Regions from separate parts of the Streptomyces sp. NPDC030991 genome, predicted to be linked through region 1. Evidence: predicted binding sites of a transcription regulator. Region 1 holds the regulator's gene; the other holds the start of a gene.
The links. The regulator HspR, encoded in region 1, represses chaperone genes until heat shock. The targets are predictions, from matches to a motif close to TTGAGNNNNNNNNNCTCAA.
Positions count from the first base shown of each region.

Region 2: the regulator HspR is predicted to act here: its motif matches at 4,071-4,089, upstream of lon (endopeptidase La).

Region 1 covers NZ_JBVIFR010000004.1:152,904-161,721, reverse strand. The annotation lists gene ACZ45E_RS09445 (glycosyltransferase) at 1-579, shown strand, start outside; gene ACZ45E_RS09440 (glycosyltransferase) at 792-1,616, opposite strand; gene dnaK (molecular chaperone DnaK) at 1,853-3,712, shown strand; gene grpE (nucleotide exchange factor GrpE) at 3,712-4,401, shown strand; gene dnaJ (molecular chaperone DnaJ) at 4,450-5,646, shown strand; gene ACZ45E_RS09420 (heat shock protein transcriptional repressor HspR) at 5,652-6,113, shown strand; gene ACZ45E_RS09415 (fibronectin type III domain-containing protein) at 6,187-7,182, opposite strand; gene ACZ45E_RS09410 (GNAT family N-acetyltransferase) at 7,252-7,770, shown strand; gene ACZ45E_RS09405 (DUF397 domain-containing protein) at 7,780-7,971, opposite strand; gene ACZ45E_RS09400 (DUF397 domain-containing protein) at 7,968-8,168, opposite strand; gene ACZ45E_RS09395 (helix-turn-helix domain-containing protein) at 8,165-8,818, opposite strand, start outside.
Region 2 covers NZ_JBVIFR010000020.1:141,744-150,561, forward strand. The annotation lists gene ACZ45E_RS30985 (MarR family winged helix-turn-helix transcriptional regulator) at 1-451, opposite strand, end outside; gene ACZ45E_RS30990 (lysozyme) at 745-1,566, shown strand; gene lon (endopeptidase La) at 1,634-4,048, opposite strand; gene ACZ45E_RS31000 (GNAT family N-acetyltransferase) at 4,232-4,891, shown strand; gene ACZ45E_RS31005 (rhomboid-like protein) at 4,907-5,662, opposite strand; gene ACZ45E_RS31010 (spermidine synthase family protein) at 5,903-6,589, shown strand; gene ACZ45E_RS31015 (response regulator transcription factor) at 6,684-7,421, shown strand; gene ACZ45E_RS31020 (HAMP domain-containing sensor histidine kinase) at 7,418-8,551, shown strand; gene ACZ45E_RS31025 (multifunctional oxoglutarate decarboxylase/oxoglutarate dehydrogenase thiamine pyrophosphate-binding subunit/dihydrolipoyllysine-residue succinyltransferase subunit) at 8,792-8,818, shown strand, end outside.

The DNA.
Region 1 (8,818 bases):
GTGCCGGTGCGGGTGCCGGTGGCGGGGGAGTCGGGCGCGGGCGGCGGTGACGTCTGGGTGTGCGTCGGGCGGCTCGCTCCCGGGGGGAACATCCTCGACCTGCTGCGCCGCTGGCCCGCCGGGCGGCGCCTGGACGTCCTGGGCGCCGGGCCGCTGGAGCACGCGTGCCGGGCGGCGGCGCCCGCGTCCGTACGGTTCCTCGGCGCCCTGGAGCGCTCGGCGCTGCGCCGGGCGCTGCCCGGTTACCGCGGCCTGGTCCTGCCCGGGCGCTGGGTCGCGGGCGCCGTGCCGCTGGTCTACCCGGAGGCCCTCGCGGCGGGGCTGCCGGTGCTCGCCTTCGAGGGATCGGCCGCGCCGCGCGCCGTGCGGGCCGACGGCACCGGCACGGTCGCCGCCTGGGACGCGCCGCTCCCCGCCGCTCTGGACGCGGCCGAGCGGATCTTCCCCACCCTGCGCGAGCACTGCCGCGGGGTGTACGCGAAGCGGTACGGGGAGGCGGTGTGGGTCGAGCGGACGGAGCAGCTGTACGCGTCCGTCATCCGCGCGGCGGCGCACGGCCGTCCGGGTGACGGGCACTGACGGCCACTGACGGTCGCTGACGGTCGCTGACGACGGGCCTGCCTCACCCTCTGCCGGGTTGAGGGCCGCTGACGACGGGCCGGGCTTCACCCCCTCACCCCCTCAACCCCCTCACCCCCTGCCGGGAACTCCGCCCTCGCCCCCTGCCGGGAACTCCGCCCTCACCCCCCTGCCGGGAACTCCGCGAGAGCGATCGACGTACGGGTAACGCTCTACGGGGTGGCGCGGCCGGCCGTGACCGCGCGCACGACGGTCACCACGTACGGGGAGACCATCAGCACCGGCGCGCGGACGCCGCCGTGGCGCCAGCAGTACACCCACCACTGCCGGACCGGCAGCTCCGGCTGGGACACCCGCCGCCGCAGCGCCTCGCGCACGCCGATGCCGGGTTCGCGGGACGCGTGCGGTGCCGGGTCCGCCGGGCGGTCGCCGACGTGGCGCGGGGCGACGTAGGCGGCGACGCCCGCGTGCCGCGCCCGGAAGCCGTGGTCGTAGTCGCCCATGCCGTGCCGGAAGACCTTGTCGATGTCGCCGACGCGCTCGCGCACGGCCCAGGGCAGTAGGACCACGTCGCCGTCGTAGGTGTCGCAGGGTTCGGGTCTGTCGGCCGGCTCCACCAGGGTGAGGGTGCGGCCGTGGCGGCGGCGGCCGGAGTGGGTGGTGGCGCCGTCGTGCCGGACGGCGCCCACGACGACGGCCTCCTCGTCGAACTCCGCCGACACCTCCAGGAGGTGGGCCAGGGCGTCCGGGACGAGCCGGACGTCGTCGTCGAGCCACAGTTGGTGCGTGGGCTCGGGGATACCGGCCGCGCGGCTGTTGCGGCTGGCCAGGCGCATGCCGTGGCCCCAGTAGACGTCGGAGCCGACGACCGTCACCTGGACCTCGGGGTGGGCGCGGCGCACGGCCTCGGCGGTGCCGTCCTTGGAACCCGCGTCGACCAGGTGCACCCGTACGTGCGTACCGGCCGGCAGATCGCGCTGTGCGGCGAGGGCGTCGAGGGCGGCGAGCGTGGAGGCGCGGCGGTTGTGGGTGGTCATCAGGACGGCCACGACAGCTACCCGGGGCAGTTCCACGGAGGCTCCTTACGTCACGCGGCTCGCTGGAGGGCGGGTAGAGGGGCAGTAGAAGAGCAGGTCAGGGGCGTACGAAGCCAAGGCTGCCCATAAGCGCAGGATAAAAGTTGAGTGGGATCGGCTCATGTCTGTTGACGAGGAGGGGGATGGTGTTGCAGTCTTGAGTCAGTTCCACTCAAGTATCAGCTGGAGGAATCGAAATGGCACGTGCGGTCGGCATCGACCTGGGCACGACTAACTCCGTCGTCAGCGTTCTCGAAGGCGGCGAGCCCACCGTCATCACCAACGCCGAGGGTGCCAGGACCACGCCGTCCGTCGTCGCCTTCGCCAAGAACGGCGAGGTGCTCGTCGGCGAGGTCGCCAAGCGCCAGGCGGTCACGAACGTGGACCGGACCATCCGCTCCGTCAAGCGCCACATGGGCACTGACTGGAAGGTCAACCTGGATGGCAAGGACTTCAACCCGCAGCAGATGAGCGCCTTCATCCTGCAGAAGCTGAAGCGCGACGCGGAGTCCTACCTGGGCGAGAAGGTGACCGACGCGGTCATCACCGTCCCGGCGTACTTCAACGACTCGGAGCGCCAGGCGACGAAGGAGGCCGGCGAGATCGCGGGCCTGAACGTCCTGCGTATCGTCAACGAGCCGACGGCCGCCGCCCTGGCGTACGGCCTCGACAAGGACGACCAGACGATCCTCGTCTTCGACCTCGGTGGCGGCACCTTCGACGTGTCCCTCCTGGAGATCGGTGACGGCGTCGTCGAGGTGAAGGCCACCAACGGCGACAACCACCTCGGTGGTGACGACTGGGACCAGCGCGTCGTCGACTACCTGGTCAAGCAGTTCAACAACGGCCACGGCGTGGACCTCGCCAAGGACAAGATGGCGCTCCAGCGTCTGCGCGAGGCCGCCGAGAAGGCGAAGATCGAGCTCTCGTCCTCGACCGAGACCACGATCAACCTGCCCTACATCACGGCCTCCGCCGAGGGCCCGCTGCACCTGGACGAGAAGCTCACGCGCGCCCAGTTCCAGCAGCTCACGTCCGACCTGCTGGAGCGCTGCAAGACGCCGTTCCACAACGTCATCAAGGACGCGGGCATCCAGCTCTCCGAGATCGACCACGTCGTTCTCGTCGGTGGCTCGACCCGTATGCCCGCCGTCGCCGAGCTCGTCAAGGAGCTGACCGGTGGCAACGAGGCGAACAAGGGCGTGAACCCGGACGAGGTCGTCGCCATCGGCGCCGCCCTCCAGGCCGGTGTCCTCAAGGGCGAGGTCAAGGACGTCCTGCTCCTCGACGTCACCCCGCTCTCCCTCGGCATCGAGACCAAGGGAGGGATCATGACCAAGCTCATCGAGCGCAACACCACGATCCCGACCAAGCGGTCCGAGATCTTCACGACGGCCGAGGACAACCAGCCGTCCGTGCAGATCCAGGTCTACCAGGGCGAGCGCGAGATCGCGGCGTACAACAAGAAGCTCGGGATGTTCGAGCTGACCGGTCTGCCGCCGGCCCCGCGCGGTGTCCCGCAGATCGAGGTCGCCTTCGACATCGACGCCAACGGCATCATGCACGTGACCGCGAAGGACCTCGGCACGGGCAAGGAGCAGAAGATGACCGTCACCGGTGGCTCCTCGCTGCCGAAGGACGAGGTCAACCGGATGCGCGAAGAGGCCGAGAAGTACGCGGAGGAGGACCACGCCCGCCGCGAGGCCGCCGAGTCGCGCAACCAGGGCGAGCAGCTCGTCTACCAGACGGAGAAGTTCCTCGCGGACAACGCCGAGAAGGTCCCCGGCGACGTCAAGACCGAGGTCGAAGAGGCCGTCACCGAGCTGAAGGAGAAGCTCAAGGGCGACGACTCGGCCGAGATCCGCACCGCCACCGAGAAGGTCGCCGCCGTCTCGCAGAAGCTGGGCCAGGCCATGTACGCCGACGCCCAGGCCGCGGGTGGCGCCGAGGGCGCGGGCCCCGACGCCGAGGCGCCGAACATGTCCAAGGACGATGACGTCGTCGACGCCGAGATCGTCGACGACGAGAAGCCCGACGCGAAGGGCGGCGCTGCCTGATGACGGAGGAGACCCCGGGTCTCGGCGGCGAGAGCGCCGAGCAGCCCGACGTCCCCTCCGGCGCCACCGCTGATGACGCCGCGCCGAAGGCCCCCGAGCCCTCCACCCAGGAGGGCCCGGCGGCCCCGGCCGGGGACGCGAGCAAGGAAGCGACGAACGACGTGGCCCTGACGGCCCAGCTGGACCAGGCACGCAGTGCGCTCGCCGAGCGGACCGCGGACCTCCAGCGCCTGCAGGCCGAGTACCAGAACTACCGGCGCCGGGTGGACCGGGACCGCGTGCAGGTCAAGGAGATCGCCGTCGCGAACCTCCTGACCGAGCTGCTGCCCATCCTCGACGACGTCGGCCGGGCCCGTGAGCACGGCGAGCTGGTCGGCGGCTTCAAGTCCGTCGCCGAGTCGCTGGAGACGGTCGCGGCCAAGCTGGGCCTTCAGCAGTTCGGCAAGGAGGGCGAGCCCTTCGACCCGATGGTCCACGAGGCCCTGATGCACTCGTACGCGCCGGACGTCACCGAGACGACCTGTGTGGCGATCCTTCAGCCGGGTTACCGGATCGGCGAGCGCACCATCCGCCCCGCGCGGGTGGCCGTGGCCGAGCCGCAGCCGGGCGCGCAGGCGGGCACGTCCGACGCCGCCGACGCCCCGGAGGCCGAGGCGGAGAAGGAGAGCGGTGGCCCGGACGAGGGCTGACGTGATCCGCGTAATAACTGATGTGAGTGAGGAGGGACGTCGAGGCCGATGAGCACCAAGGACTTCATCGAGAAGGACTACTACAAGGTCCTCGGCGTCCCCAAGGACGCCACCGACGCCGAGATCAAGAAGGCGTACCGCAAGCTCGCCCGGGAGAACCATCCCGACGCCAACAAGGGCAACGAGAAGGCGGAGGATCGCTTCAAGGAGATCTCCGAGGCGAACGACGTCCTGGGGGACCCCAAGAAGCGCAAGGAGTACGACGAGGCACGCGCCCTCTTCGGCAACGGCGGGTTCCGTCCGGGACCCGGCGGACCCGGCGGCGGCTCGTTCAACTTCGACCTGGGCGACCTCTTCGGAGGCGGCGCCCAGGGCCAGGGCGGCGGCGGCTCGGGCGGGTTCGGCGGCGGCATCGGCGATGTCTTCGGCGGCCTGTTCAACCGGGGCGGCGCCGGGGCCGGGACCCGTACCCAGCCGCGCCGCGGCCAGGACATCGAGTCCGAGGTGTCGCTGAGCTTCACCGAGGCCGTGGACGGCGCGACGGTTCCGCTGCGCATGTCGTCCCAGTCCCCCTGCAAGGCGTGCTCCGGCACCGGCGACAAGAACGGCACGCCGCGCGTGTGCCCGACCTGCGTCGGCACCGGGCAGGTCTCGCGGGGCGGCGGTGGCGGTTTCTCCCTCACCGACCCGTGCGTGGACTGCAAGGGCCGCGGCCTCATCGCCGAGACTCCTTGCGAGGTCTGCAAGGGCTCGGGCCGCGCCAAGTCGTCCCGCACCATGCAGGTCCGCATCCCGGCCGGCGTCTCGGACGGGCAGCGCATCCGCCTGCGTGGCAAGGGCGCCCCCGGTGAGCGGGGCGGGCCCGCGGGCGACCTGTACGTAGTGGTTCATGTCGACACGCACCCGGTCTTCGGCCGCAAGGGCGACAACCTCACGGTGACCGTGCCCGTCACGTTCACCGAGGTGACGCTCGGCGGCGAGGTCAAGGTGCCGACACTCGGCGGTCCCGCCGTCACCCTGAAGCTGCCCCCGGGCACGCCGAACGGGCGGACGATGCGGGCCCGCGGCAAGGGCGCGGTCCGCAAGGACGGCACCCGCGGAGACCTCCTGGTGACGGTCGAGGTGGCCGTCCCCCGGGAGGAGGACCTTTCCGACGAGGCCCGCTCGGCCCTGGAGTCGTTCCGCGAGGCGACTGAGGACACCGACGTGCGGGCAGAACTGTTTCAGGCCGCGAAGGGAGCTTGAGAGAGATGGACGGACACCCCGGTCGGCGGCGTACCAACCCGTACGAACTCACCGAGGAAACCCCGGTGTACGTCATCTCGGTGGCGGCCCAGCTCTCCGGCCTCCACCCGCAGACGCTGCGCCAGTACGACCGCCTCGGCCTCGTCTCGCCCGGCCGCACGGCCGGGCGTGGCCGCCGCTACTCGGCCCGCGACATCGAACTGCTGCGGAACGTGCAGCAGTTGTCGCAGGACGAGGGGATCAATCTCGCCGGCATCAAGCGCATCATCGAGCTGGAGAACCAGGTCGCCGCACTCCAGTCCCGGGTGGCCGAGCTGTCGGCCGCCGTGGAGGGTGCCGCCTCGGCCATGCAGCAGCGTGAGGCGGCGGTGCACGCCTCGTACCGCCGTGACCTGGTCCCGTACCAGGAGGTCAAGCAGACGAGCGCGCTGGTGGTGTGGCGGCCCAAGCGGTCGTCGGAGCAGTAGCCGCTCCGCTCGGAACAGGTGAAGGGGCCCGGGGTTCGTGAACCCCGGGCCCCTCTCGCGTGGTGTGGTGTGTTCAGCTCGCGTACGCGTACGCGTAGACGGGGGCCGATTCCCTGCCCTCGTCGTCGACGCTCACCACGTAGAAGGGCCCGGAGTAGACGGGGACACCCACCATCCCGCCGTGGGGGTGGACGGTAGTGAGGAGAGACCAGGCGGCCGGGCCGGGGTAGCTGTGGCCGTAGACGCGGTAGCTCTGGCCCATGTCGCCCGAGGAGGCATCCCACGAGATGGTGACGCGATCCCCGCGGACCTGCGTCATCACTCCGGAGGGCCTGGGTGCCGTGCCCGGCGCGGGCCGCGAGGCGGCCACCGGTGCGGAGACGCCGGAGCGCTGTCCTGACGCGTCGACCGCCTCGACGGTGTAGGTGACGCTCACGCCCTGCGCGGTCTGCGAGTCGGTGAAGCCGGCGCCGTACACGGTCTCCGGTCCGTCCTGGTCCTCCTGCCCCTCCGGCGCGGCCCACACCTCGTAGTGGTCCACGTGGTCCGACGAGGGCTGCCAGCGCACGGTGTTGCCCGCGGTGGTGCCCTGCGCGGTGAGGTCGGCGGGGACGCTCGGCGGTGAGGAGTCCGGGGTCTGCAGGTACCAGTCGTCGATGCCGGGCTCGGACTCGTGTCCGGCGCGGTCGACCGCCCGCACGCTGTAGGCGTACACGTCCCCGGTGGACGGGAGGAAGTCGGTCGTGGCGGTCGCTGTCAGGGGCTCGGTACCGCTGACCAGGGTCCAGTTGTTGTCCTCGACGAGACGCCGGTAGAGCCGGTACCCGGCGAGGTCCTCCTCGGTGTTCGCGTTCCAGCTGACGGCCGCGGTCTCGGTTTCCGGGTCGTACAGCACCTGAAGGCCGGCGGGCGCGGCGGGCGCGGGGTCGTCGGCGTACGCCGTGCCGGTGCCGGTGCCGGTGCCGGGGAGGTGCGGGGCCGCGGACGCGGAGGCCGTGGTGGCGCCGAGCAGGACAGCGGCGCCGAGGGCGAGGGTGGCCGCGATGCGGCCGGATCTGCGTAAGGTCATGCCCGGTACGACAACTGGCACCCCGGCCGGGTTGTGCGGCCCCACCGGTCCATGCCGGAGGATGGACCCATGACCGAGATCCGCACCCCCCGCCTCCTCCTGCGCCGCTGGCTGCCCGACGACGACCTGGCACCGCTCGCCGAGATCCAGTCCGACCCGTCGGTGATGCACCGCATCGGCGACGGCGCCCCGCGCTCCCTCGACGAGACCGCCGAGGACATCGAGCGCTGGGAGGAGGAGTGGGACGACGAGGGCTTCGGCCTCTTCGCCGTCGAACTCCTCGGCTCGGGCGAACTGGTGGGCGCGGTCGGCCTGTACGTCCCCGACGCCCCGCCGAAGCTCGCGGGCCACATCGGCATCCAGTGGCGGCTCGGCCGGGTCTTCTGGGACCAGGGCTACGCCTCGGAGGCGGCCCAGGCCACGCTGGAGTTCGCCCTCCAGGACCGCGGCATCGACCGGGTCGTCGCGGCCACCGCCCCGGACGACTCGCCCTCGGCGAAGCTGCTGCACAAGCTGGGGATGGGCTTCACCGGCGAGGACGGGGGCCTCCGGCTCTACGCGATCGACCTCACCGAGTACGCGGGCTGACCACCCGGGTCAGCGCCCGGCGACCGCACCCGCGAGAAACCGGGCCCAGGCGGGGCCGCCCACGGTGAGCCGGGCCCTGGCCGGGCTCTTGGAGTCGCGGATATGGGCGGTGCCGGGGGTGTGGGCGACCTCGACGCAGTCGGGATCGCTGCTGCCGCTGCTGTAGCTGCTCTTGAACCAGACCAGTTCGGACGGGTTCACAGGTCCTCCAGGAAGCGGGTCCAGGCAGGGCCGCCGACGGTGAACCGGGGTCCCGCCGGGCTCTTGGAGTCACGGATGTGGGCGGCGCCGGGCGTGTGGGCGACCTCGACGCAGTCGGCCTCGCTGCTGCTACTGCTGTAGCTGCTCTTGAACCAGACCAGTTCGGACGACTCCCCGACTGAGACCTTGCGGATCATGTCTCTCCCAGCACTTGCTCAATGAAGGCCAGCGACTCTCCTGGCGTGAGAGCTTGGGCCCGGATCATGCCATACCGTAGTTCGAGGATACGGAGCTGTTTGGCCTCCGTGACCGGCCGCCCGCCGAATGCTCCCTCGGAGCGCCCCACGGCCGTCCCGTCCTTGAACTTCAGCACCTGCAACTCGCCCTGCATCCCGGCATGTTCCTCACGCGCTGTCGGCATGACCTGGATGGAAACTGCTCGCAACTGTCCCAGGTCAAGCAGGTGTTCGAGCTGCCGACGCAACACCATCCTGCCGCCGAGCGGGCGCCTGAGCGTCACCTCTTCCTGGACGAAGCTGAGCGCGGGAGCCGGGCAGCGCTCGAAGACGGTCTTCCTGGCTTGCCGGGCAGCGACGGCCCGTTCGATGGCGGCGGGCTCGTAGGCGGGCAGCCGCATCTCGAAGAGCGCACGCGCATACTCGGGCGTCTGTAGCAGCCCGTTCACATTGTGGTTCTCGTACACCGCGAGCTCAACCGCCCGCGCCTCCATCCCGGCGATGTCCCGAACCTTCTTCGGGTACCGAACCTCCGCCACATCCATCTTCATCGCCTTGATGAACCCGCCCGCCCCCAACACCTCGTCGGCCTTGTCGAGGAACTCCGGGCG
Region 2 (8,818 bases), on a different contig from region 1:
CCTCCAGCCGGTCCCACCCGGCCAGTTGCCGGACGTACCGCATGCGCCGAGCCTCCCGGACCCGGCCGAAGTCGACGCGGCCCCGCTCGGTGAGGGAGATGAGCCAGGCGCGGCCGTCGGCCGGGTCGGGTTCGCGGTCGACGAAGCCGAGCTCCTCCAGGGCGCGCAGCTGGCGGCTCATCGTGGCCTTGCCGACGCCGATGTACGCGGCGAGTTCGGTGGCCCGCTGCGCGCCGCACTCCTCCAGGCGCACGAGCAGCCCGTACGCGGCCGGTTCCAGATCGGGGTGGACCTCGCGGGCCATCTCGCCGGAGGAGGCCCGGGCGCGACGCAGGAAGACCGTCAACTCCCGTTCCAGCGACAGGAATTCCTGGTCCACACCACTCGGCGTGGCGCCGGAATTCGTGTCACGTCCGGCGGTCCGCCGCTCGCCGTTCCCGTCTTCGTGCACGTCAGCACCCATGGCCAGAGTTACCCCGGGTTTCCCTGTTCTGAAAGTTTTCGCCAATCGCCGCCATTACCGCAGCTCGGTCAGTATTTCGCAGGAGTAGACCATCGGCAGCATCCGGTCCCTCTTCCCTCCCCGAGGTCTACATGCGTAGCTTCATGCATGGCATGTCCATAGCAGCAGGGTCCGAAGCGTCGCACGAGTGGCCCCGAGTGGCATGCCGACAGGTCGCACACCCAGCACAGGTCCCCGATCAGCGCCGCGCTGGTCCCCCACGGCCTTCATGGAGGCATGCAATGCCCGTGCACAGACCCGGAACGATCCGCCGCAGGGGCTTCACCGCCGGAGCCCTGCTCGCCGCCCTCTCCCTCCTCCTCGCCCTGCCGAGCGCCGCGCAGGCCGCCGACGTCCCGGCCCGGGGCGATGCCCATATGGGCATGGGCGTGGCCGAGCACGACGGCGACACCGGCCAGGGCCCGGTCGGCAGGGTCACCCAGACCGAGGGCGTCGACGTCAGCAGCCACCAGGGCAACGTGGCCTGGTCGACCCTGTGGGGCAGCGGCGTGAAATGGGCCTACACGAAGGCCACCGAGGGCACGTACTACACCAACCCGTACTTCGCCCAGCAGTACAACGGCTCGTACAACGTGGGCATGATCCGTGGCGCGTACCACTTCGCGACCCCGGACACCACGAACGGTGCCACGCAGGCGAACTACTTCGTGGACCACGGGGGCGGCTGGTCGAAGGACGGCAGGACGCTGCCGGGCGTGCTGGACATCGAGTGGAACCCGTACGGCGACGCCTGTTTCGGCAAGACGGCCGCCGGGATGGTCACGTGGATCCGGGACTTCGTGAACCAGTACAAGGCGCGCACCGGCCGGGACGCCGTGATCTACACGGCCACCAGCTGGTGGACCCAGTGCACCGGCGACTCCGCCGCGTTCGGCTCCACCAACCCGCTGTGGATCGCCCGGTACGCCTCGACCGTGGGCGCCCTGCCCGCCGGCTGGGGCGTGCAGACGATCTGGCAGTACACGTCGTCGGGGCCGACGGTCGGTGACCACAACAAGTTCAACGGCGCGTACGACCGCGTCCAGGCGCTCGCCAACGGCTGACCGCCCAGCGCGCGGGAGGCCCGGACCCCGTGAGGGGCCCGGGCCTCCTGGCCGCCGGTCGCGTCCGTCACGCAGCGACCGGGACCTCCAGCTCCGCCGAGGCCGGGGCGAGGGCCAGCTCCAGCACCTGGCGGACATCGGTCACCGGGTGCACGTCCAGCTTCTCCAGGACCTCGGCCGGGACGTCGTCCAGGTCCGCCTCGTTGCGCTTCGGGATGATCACCGTCGTGATGCCGGCCCGGTGCGCGGCGAGCAGCTTCTGCTTGACGCCGCCGATGGGCAGCACACGGCCGGTCAGCGACACCTCGCCGGTCATCGCCACATCCGTACGGACCAGGCGTCCGCTCAGCAGCGAGGCCAGGGCGGTCGTCATGGTGACGCCCGCGCTCGGCCCGTCCTTGGGCACGGAACCGGCCGGGAAGTGGATGTGCACGCCGCGCTCCTTCAGGTCGGCGACGGGCAGCTCCAGCTCCGCGCCGTGCGAGCGCAGGAAGGAGAGCGCGATCTGCGCCGACTCCTTCATGACGTCGCCCAGCTGGCCGGTGAGGGTCAGTCCGGCCGCGCCCGTCTCCGGGTCGGCGAGGGACGCCTCCACGTAGAGCACGTCACCCCCGGCGCCGGTCACGGCGAGCCCGGTCGCGACACCCGGCACCGCGGTGCGCCGCTCGGCCGGGTCCTGCGCGGACTCGGGCACGTGGTGCGGGCGCCCGATGAGAGCGCGCAACTCGGCGTCGGTCACCGTGAACGGCAGCTCGCGCTCGCCCAGTTCGTGCTCGGCGGCCACCTTGCGGAGCAGCCGGGCGACGGCGCGCTCCAGGTTCCGGACCCCGGCCTCCCGGGTGTACTCGCCGGCGAGCTTGCGCAGCGCGCTCTCGTCGAGGGTGACCTCGTCCTTCTCCAGACCGGCCCGCTCCAGCTGGCGCGGGAGCAGGTGGTCGCGGGCGATGACGACCTTCTCGTCCTCGGTGTAGCCGTCGAGGCGCACCAGCTCCATGCGGTCGAGCAGCGCCTCGGGGATGGCTTCCAGGACGTTCGCCGTGGCCAGGAAGACGACGTCGCTCAGGTCGAGTTCGACCTCCAGGTAGTGGTCGCGGAAGGTGTGATTCTGCGCCGGGTCGAGGACTTCGAGCAGGGCCGCGGCGGGGTCGCCGCGGAAGTCGGAGCCGACCTTGTCGATCTCGTCGAGCAGCACGACCGGGTTCATCGACCCGGCCTCCTTGATGGCGCGCACGATGCGGCCCGGCAGGGCGCCCACGTACGTACGGCGGTGGCCGCGGATCTCCGCCTCGTCACGGACGCCGCCGAGGGCGACGCGGACGAACTTGCGGCCCATGGCGTGCGCCACCGATTCGCCGAGGGAGGTCTTGCCGACGCCGGGCGGCCCGACGAGGGCGAGGACGGCGCCGCCGCGCCGGCCGCCGACGACACCGAGCCCGCGCTCGGAACGCCGCTTGCGCACGGCCAGGTACTCGGTGATGCGCTCCTTCACGTCCGCGAGGCCCGAGTGCTCGGCGTCGAGGATCTCCTGGGCGCCCCTGATGTCGTACTCGTCCTCGGTGCGCTCGGTCCACGGCAGTTCGAGGACGGTGTCGAGCCAGGTGCGGATCCACGAGCCCTCGGGGGACTGGTCGCTGGACCGCTCCAGCTTCTCGACCTCCTTGAGCGCGGCCTCGCGGACCTTCTCGGGCAGGTCGGCGGCCTCGACGCGGGCGCGGTAGTCGTCGGACTCCTCCCCCTCCGCCTCGCCGTTGAGCTCGCGCAGCTCCTTGCGGACCGCTTCGAGCTGGCGCCGCAGCAGGAACTCCCGCTGCTGCTTGTCGACGCCTTCCTGTACGTCCTTGGCGATCGACTCGGCGACGTCCTGCTCGGCCAGGTGCTCGCGCAGCTGCTCGGTGGCGAGCTTGAGGCGGGCGACGGGCTCGGCGGTCTCCAGGAGTTCGAGCTTCTGCTCGGTGGTGAGGAAGGGCGAGTACCCGGAGTTGTCGGCGAGGACGGACACGTCGTCGATCTGCTGGACGCGGTCCACGACCTGCCAGGCGCCGCGCTTCTTCAGCCAGTTGGTGGCGAGCGCCTTGTACTCCTTGACCAGTTCGGCGACGGCGCCCGGCAGCGGCTGCTCGGGGCCCTCCTCCTCGACGGTCAGGCCCTCCACCCACAGGGCGGCGCCGGGTCCTGTGGTGCCGGCGCCGATCCGTACGCGGCCGCGGCCGCGGATCAGGGCGCCGGGGTCGCCGTCGGCGAGGCGTCCGACCTGCTCGACGGTGCCGAGCACACCCGTGTTCGCGTACGTGCCGTCGATGCGTGGAACAAGCAGCACCTTCGGCTTGCTGTCCCCACTGGAGCGGGCGGCGGCCTGAGCGGCCTCCACCGCGGCGCGGACGTCCGTGTCGTTCAGGTCCAAGGGCACCACCATGCCGGGCAGCACGACCTCGTCGTCGAGCGGCAGCACGGGCAAGGTGAGCGGTGTGGACGTCGAAGCCATGATCTCCCCTTCGGCAGTCAAGTTGAGCTACATCGACTCAATGCTTCGCCGCCTCCGAATGTTCCCCGCCGCGCGTTCGCTCTGAGCGATCACCTCTGTCGCCCCCGGACGCCCGCTCCGTAAGGTACGAGCCCGGGGAGCAACTATTACAGCGGGCCGCTCCACAGGTTAGGGAGAGTGCGCATGGCGGGCGACGACGATCTCGTACGGGACTGGGTCGACGGCTGGGTCGTCTCGCGCGGGGCGGCGCCGCCGCTCGTCGAGCCCTGGGGGTACACGGTCCACGTGGGCCTGGCGGAGCAGCCGGGCCGCCACGTCCTGGGCGCCGTGAACGAGGGTGTGCGCGAGGAGGACGTCCGCAAGGTCGCCGGGTCGACGCAGGCCCGCGCCTTCCACCTCAAGGTCTTCGCCGACCCGGAGCGTGTCCTGCCGTGGCTCGGCCCCGAATGGGAGCCGTACGGCTCGGACGACTTCCTGATGGCCACGGCCCTGGCCCGCACCGCCGAGCCGTCCGTCCCGCCGGGCCACCGTCTGCACACCTGGCGCCGCGGTGACGTCACCCGGGTCCTGATCACCGACGCGGACGGGTCGTTCGCCGCGCGCGGCCAGGTCGCCGTGGCCGGCGCGAGCGCCGTCGTCGACCAGATCGAGACCTCCGAGCACCACCGCCGCAAGGGCCTCGGCACGGTCGTCATGACCACGCTGCACGCGGCGGCCTATGCCCAGAACGCCACCCGCGCCGTGCTCGCCTGCACCCCCGAGGGACGCCACCTGTACGAGTCGGTGGGCTGGCACACCGTCGCCCCGCTGACGAACGCCAAGCACAGGGGCCGCGCGGGCTGAGCGCCCCGCAGCACTTCAGGCGGCCGTCGCCGTACCGCCGCGACGGCGCAGCAGCGGCCAGGTCGTGATGCCGATGCCCAGGGCCAGAATGTGGCCCCAGCTCGCCAGGGGGTCGGTGAACGCGATCAGGTCCTCGGTCAGCATCGCCCCGACGGCGGCGAGCACCAGCCAGCGGGGCCGGCGCGCGAGCAGTCCGGCCAGCGCGCCGATGCTCGCGGCGACGCCGAAGCTGACGCCGTAGTCGAGGCGGTGCAGCGAGCTGTCGGGGAGGTGGCCGGCCATCACGGACAGCCCCACGGGCACCTCGGTGGCCAGGGTCGCGAGGACATGGCCGAGCACGAAGACACCGGCCGTGCGGAGCCCGCCCGTACGCCGCTCCAGGGCGCTCAGGACGATCACGAACGCCAGGGCGAACGGTGACGTGACACCGCCCACGATCCACAGCGCGCTGGCGACGAGCGCGAGCACCGGCGACCGCGCCAGATGCGCGACGTCGGTGCTGGACGCCTGGAGCGCGGCCGCGACCGTGTCCGGGGCGGCGAACTCCGTGAAGAGCGAGGTGGCGACGAGGACGACGGCGTAGGCGAAGGTGAAGGGCGTTCCGGCCGGGGTCGGCAGCAGTCGCCAGGGGCGGAGGCGGACCGGGCGCCGGCACGGCCCGCTCTCCAGGGCCGGGGGCCCCGGCTGCGGCGGGATGCCGGTCAGCCGGTGCGGTTCCCGTACCTCGGGGGCGGACGCCGTCGCGGCGTCGGCCGGCACGTCTGTTCTCACGTGCGGTCCCTCTTTCGTACGGATCAGGGCCCGAGGACCGGCGTCGGCGACACCAGCAGATCTACCGCAGACTTCGCGCCCGACCGGCATTTCCGTCCGCCGCGACCATCACATGTGACGGGATTCACAGCAACCTCTTGAGCGGCTGTCGCGTCCGCCTCGACCAACCCCGTCGCCCACCCGGATCTCATGTCCCGGAACTCCTTCGCCATGCATCGTCGTCCTGAGAAGAATGGCCGTATGCCCGACACCTTCCGCCCGGAGTCACCCACCGTTCTGGACCGCCGCACCGGCCCCTACGGCGAGGTCGTCCTGCGCCGCCACGGCGATCTGCTCCAGATCATCGCCAACGGCACGTTCCTGATGGACACGTCCGACGGCCGTTCGGAGCGGCTGCTGATCGACGCGGCGCTGACCCAACTCCCGCCCGAGAGGCCCGGACCGAGCCTTCTCATCGGCGGCCTCGGCGTCGGGTTCTCGCTGGCCCACGCCGCCGCCGAGCCCCGCTGGGGCCGCATCACCGTCGTCGAACGCGAACCGGCCGTCATCGCCTGGCACCGGGACGGCCCGCTCGGACCGTTCACCGCCGACGCCCTCGCCGACCCCCGCACCTGCATCGCCGAAGCCGACCTGGTGCGCCACCTGCACGAGACGGCCGACACCTACGACGCGCTCTGCCTGGACATCGACAACGGGCCGGACTGGACCGTCACCGAGGACAACGGCAGCCTCTACTCCCCCGCAGGACTCGCCGCCTGCCACGCCCGCCTCAACCCCGGTGGCGTGCTGGCCGTTTGGTCCGCACAGCCGTCCGCAAATTTCGAAGGAACCTTGCGGAATGCCGGATTCCGGGCGGTCCGCACCGAAGAGATCCCGGTTGTCCGAGGCGTACCCGACGTGGTGCACCTCGCAGTACGGGCCGCGTAGCCGACCGGCGGTAACTCCCCGTACGCTGACGTTCGAAACCCAGATCATTCAAGCGTCAAGCGCGTCAGGACGGCGCGCATTCAGGGGCGGGGCGATGGAGCAGACACACACCTCCCAGAACGGCAGCACGGCGACCCCGGGCGCCCAGCGAAGGGTTCTGGTCGTCGAGGACGACCCGACGATCGTGGACGCCATCGCCGCCCGGCTGCGGGCCGAGGGATTCCTCGTGCAAACCGCACAGGACGGCCCGGCGGCGGTCGACACGGCCGAGGCATGGCAGCCCGACCTGCTGATCCTCGACATCATGCTGCCCGGCTTCGACGGGCTCGAGGTCTGCCGCCGCGTGCAGGCACAGCGGCCGGTCCCGGTCATGATGCTGACGGCACGCGACGACGAGACGGACATGCTCGTCGGGCTCGGCGTCGGCGCCGACGACTACATGACCAAGCCGTTCTCCATGCGGGAACTGGCGGCGCGGGTCCACGTGCTCCTGCGCCGGGTCGAGCGGGCGGCGATCGCCGCAGCGACGCCCCGCAGCGGCATCCTGCGCCTCGGCGAGCTGGAGATCGACCACGCACAGCGCCGGGTCCGGGTCCGCAGCGAGGACGTCCACCTCACGCCGACCGAGTTCGACCTCCTGGTCTGCCTGGCGAACACCCCGCGCGCCGTCCTCTCCCGCGAGCAGCTGCTCGCCGAGGTCTGGGACTGGGCGGACGCCTCGGGCACCCGCACCGTCGACAGCCACATCAAGGCGCTGCGCCGGAAGATCGGCGCGGAGCGGATCCGCACCGTGCACGGCGTGGGCTACGCGCTGGAGACGCCGAACCCATGAGCACCGGGGACCGGGCACCGTACGGCCGCCCCCACAGGCCGAACCCCCTGAGCCCGCTCTGGGCGACGGGCGGCCTGCGCCCCTTCTCGATCAAGGCGAAGCTCGGCACGCTCGTCGTCGTCTCCGTCTTCATCACCACGGGCCTGTTGATGGTGGCGATGTACACGGCGACGGAGCTGCGCTTCATCACCGTGTTCTCGATCATCGCGACCCTGTTGATCACGCAGTTCGTCGCGCACAGCCTCACCGCGCCGCTCGACGAGATGAACACGGTGGCCCGCTCCATCTCCAACGGTGACTACACCCGCCGGGTGCGGGGCGCGGACCGCCGTGACGAGCTGGGCGACCTGGCGGTCACGATCAACCGCATGGCCGACGAGCTGGCGGCGCAGGACCAGCAGCGCAAGGAGCTGGTCGCGAACGTCTCGCACGAGCTGCGCACCCCGATCGCGGGCCTGCGCGCGGTTTTGGAGAACGTCGTCGACGGCGTCATGTCGGCCGACCCCGAGACGATGCGCACCGCGCTGAAGCAGACGGAGCGGCTCGGCCGGCTCGTCGAGACCCTGCTCGACCTGTCGCGCCTCGACAACGGCGTGGTCCCGCTCAAGGCCCGCCGCTTCGAGGTCTGGCCGTATCTGTCGGGCGTGCTCAAGGAAGCGAACATGGCGGTGTCCCAGCGCGCGGGCATCGCCTCCGGTTCCGGCACCCACACACGTACCGACGTCCATCTCCACCTCGACGTCTCCCCGCCCGAGCTGACCGCGCACGCCGACCCGGAGCGCATCCACCAGGTCGTGGCGAACCTCATCGACAACGCCGTGAAGCACTCTCCGCCGCACGGCCGCGTCACCGTACGGGCGCGGCGCGGGCTCTCCCCCGAGTCGCTGGATCTTGAGGTGCTCGACGAGGGCCCCGGCATCCCGCAGTCGGAGTGGCACCGGGTCTTCGAGCGTTTCAACCGCGGGAACGCAGGTAACGCGAAGGGCAAGGGGGACGGTGGCACGGGCCTCGGCCTCGCCATCGCCCGCTGGGCCGTGGACCTGCACGGGGGCCGGATCGGCGTGGCCGAATCGGCGCGCGGCTGCCGGATCAAGGTCACTCTTCCGGGAGAACCACGACCGCAAAGTTGACGTAGGGTTTCGGTCAGGCGGAGGTCAAGCCGCGTCCAGGCGTACCCATAGGGGCCGGGCGCGGATCCGAACGTACCGAAACCCCGGTTGTTTCCCGCCATTTCCCGGCCCGAAACACAAGTTCCAGTGTGACTTACACGACGGATCACCGGCCCGGTCTGCACGTGCCGCCGATGGAGGCGTAGCCTTTATTCCCGCTGTCCATCACCTTGTGAGAAGCGGAAGAGGGCGGTTCACGCCGTGTCGCCACAGTCCCCCAGTAACTCG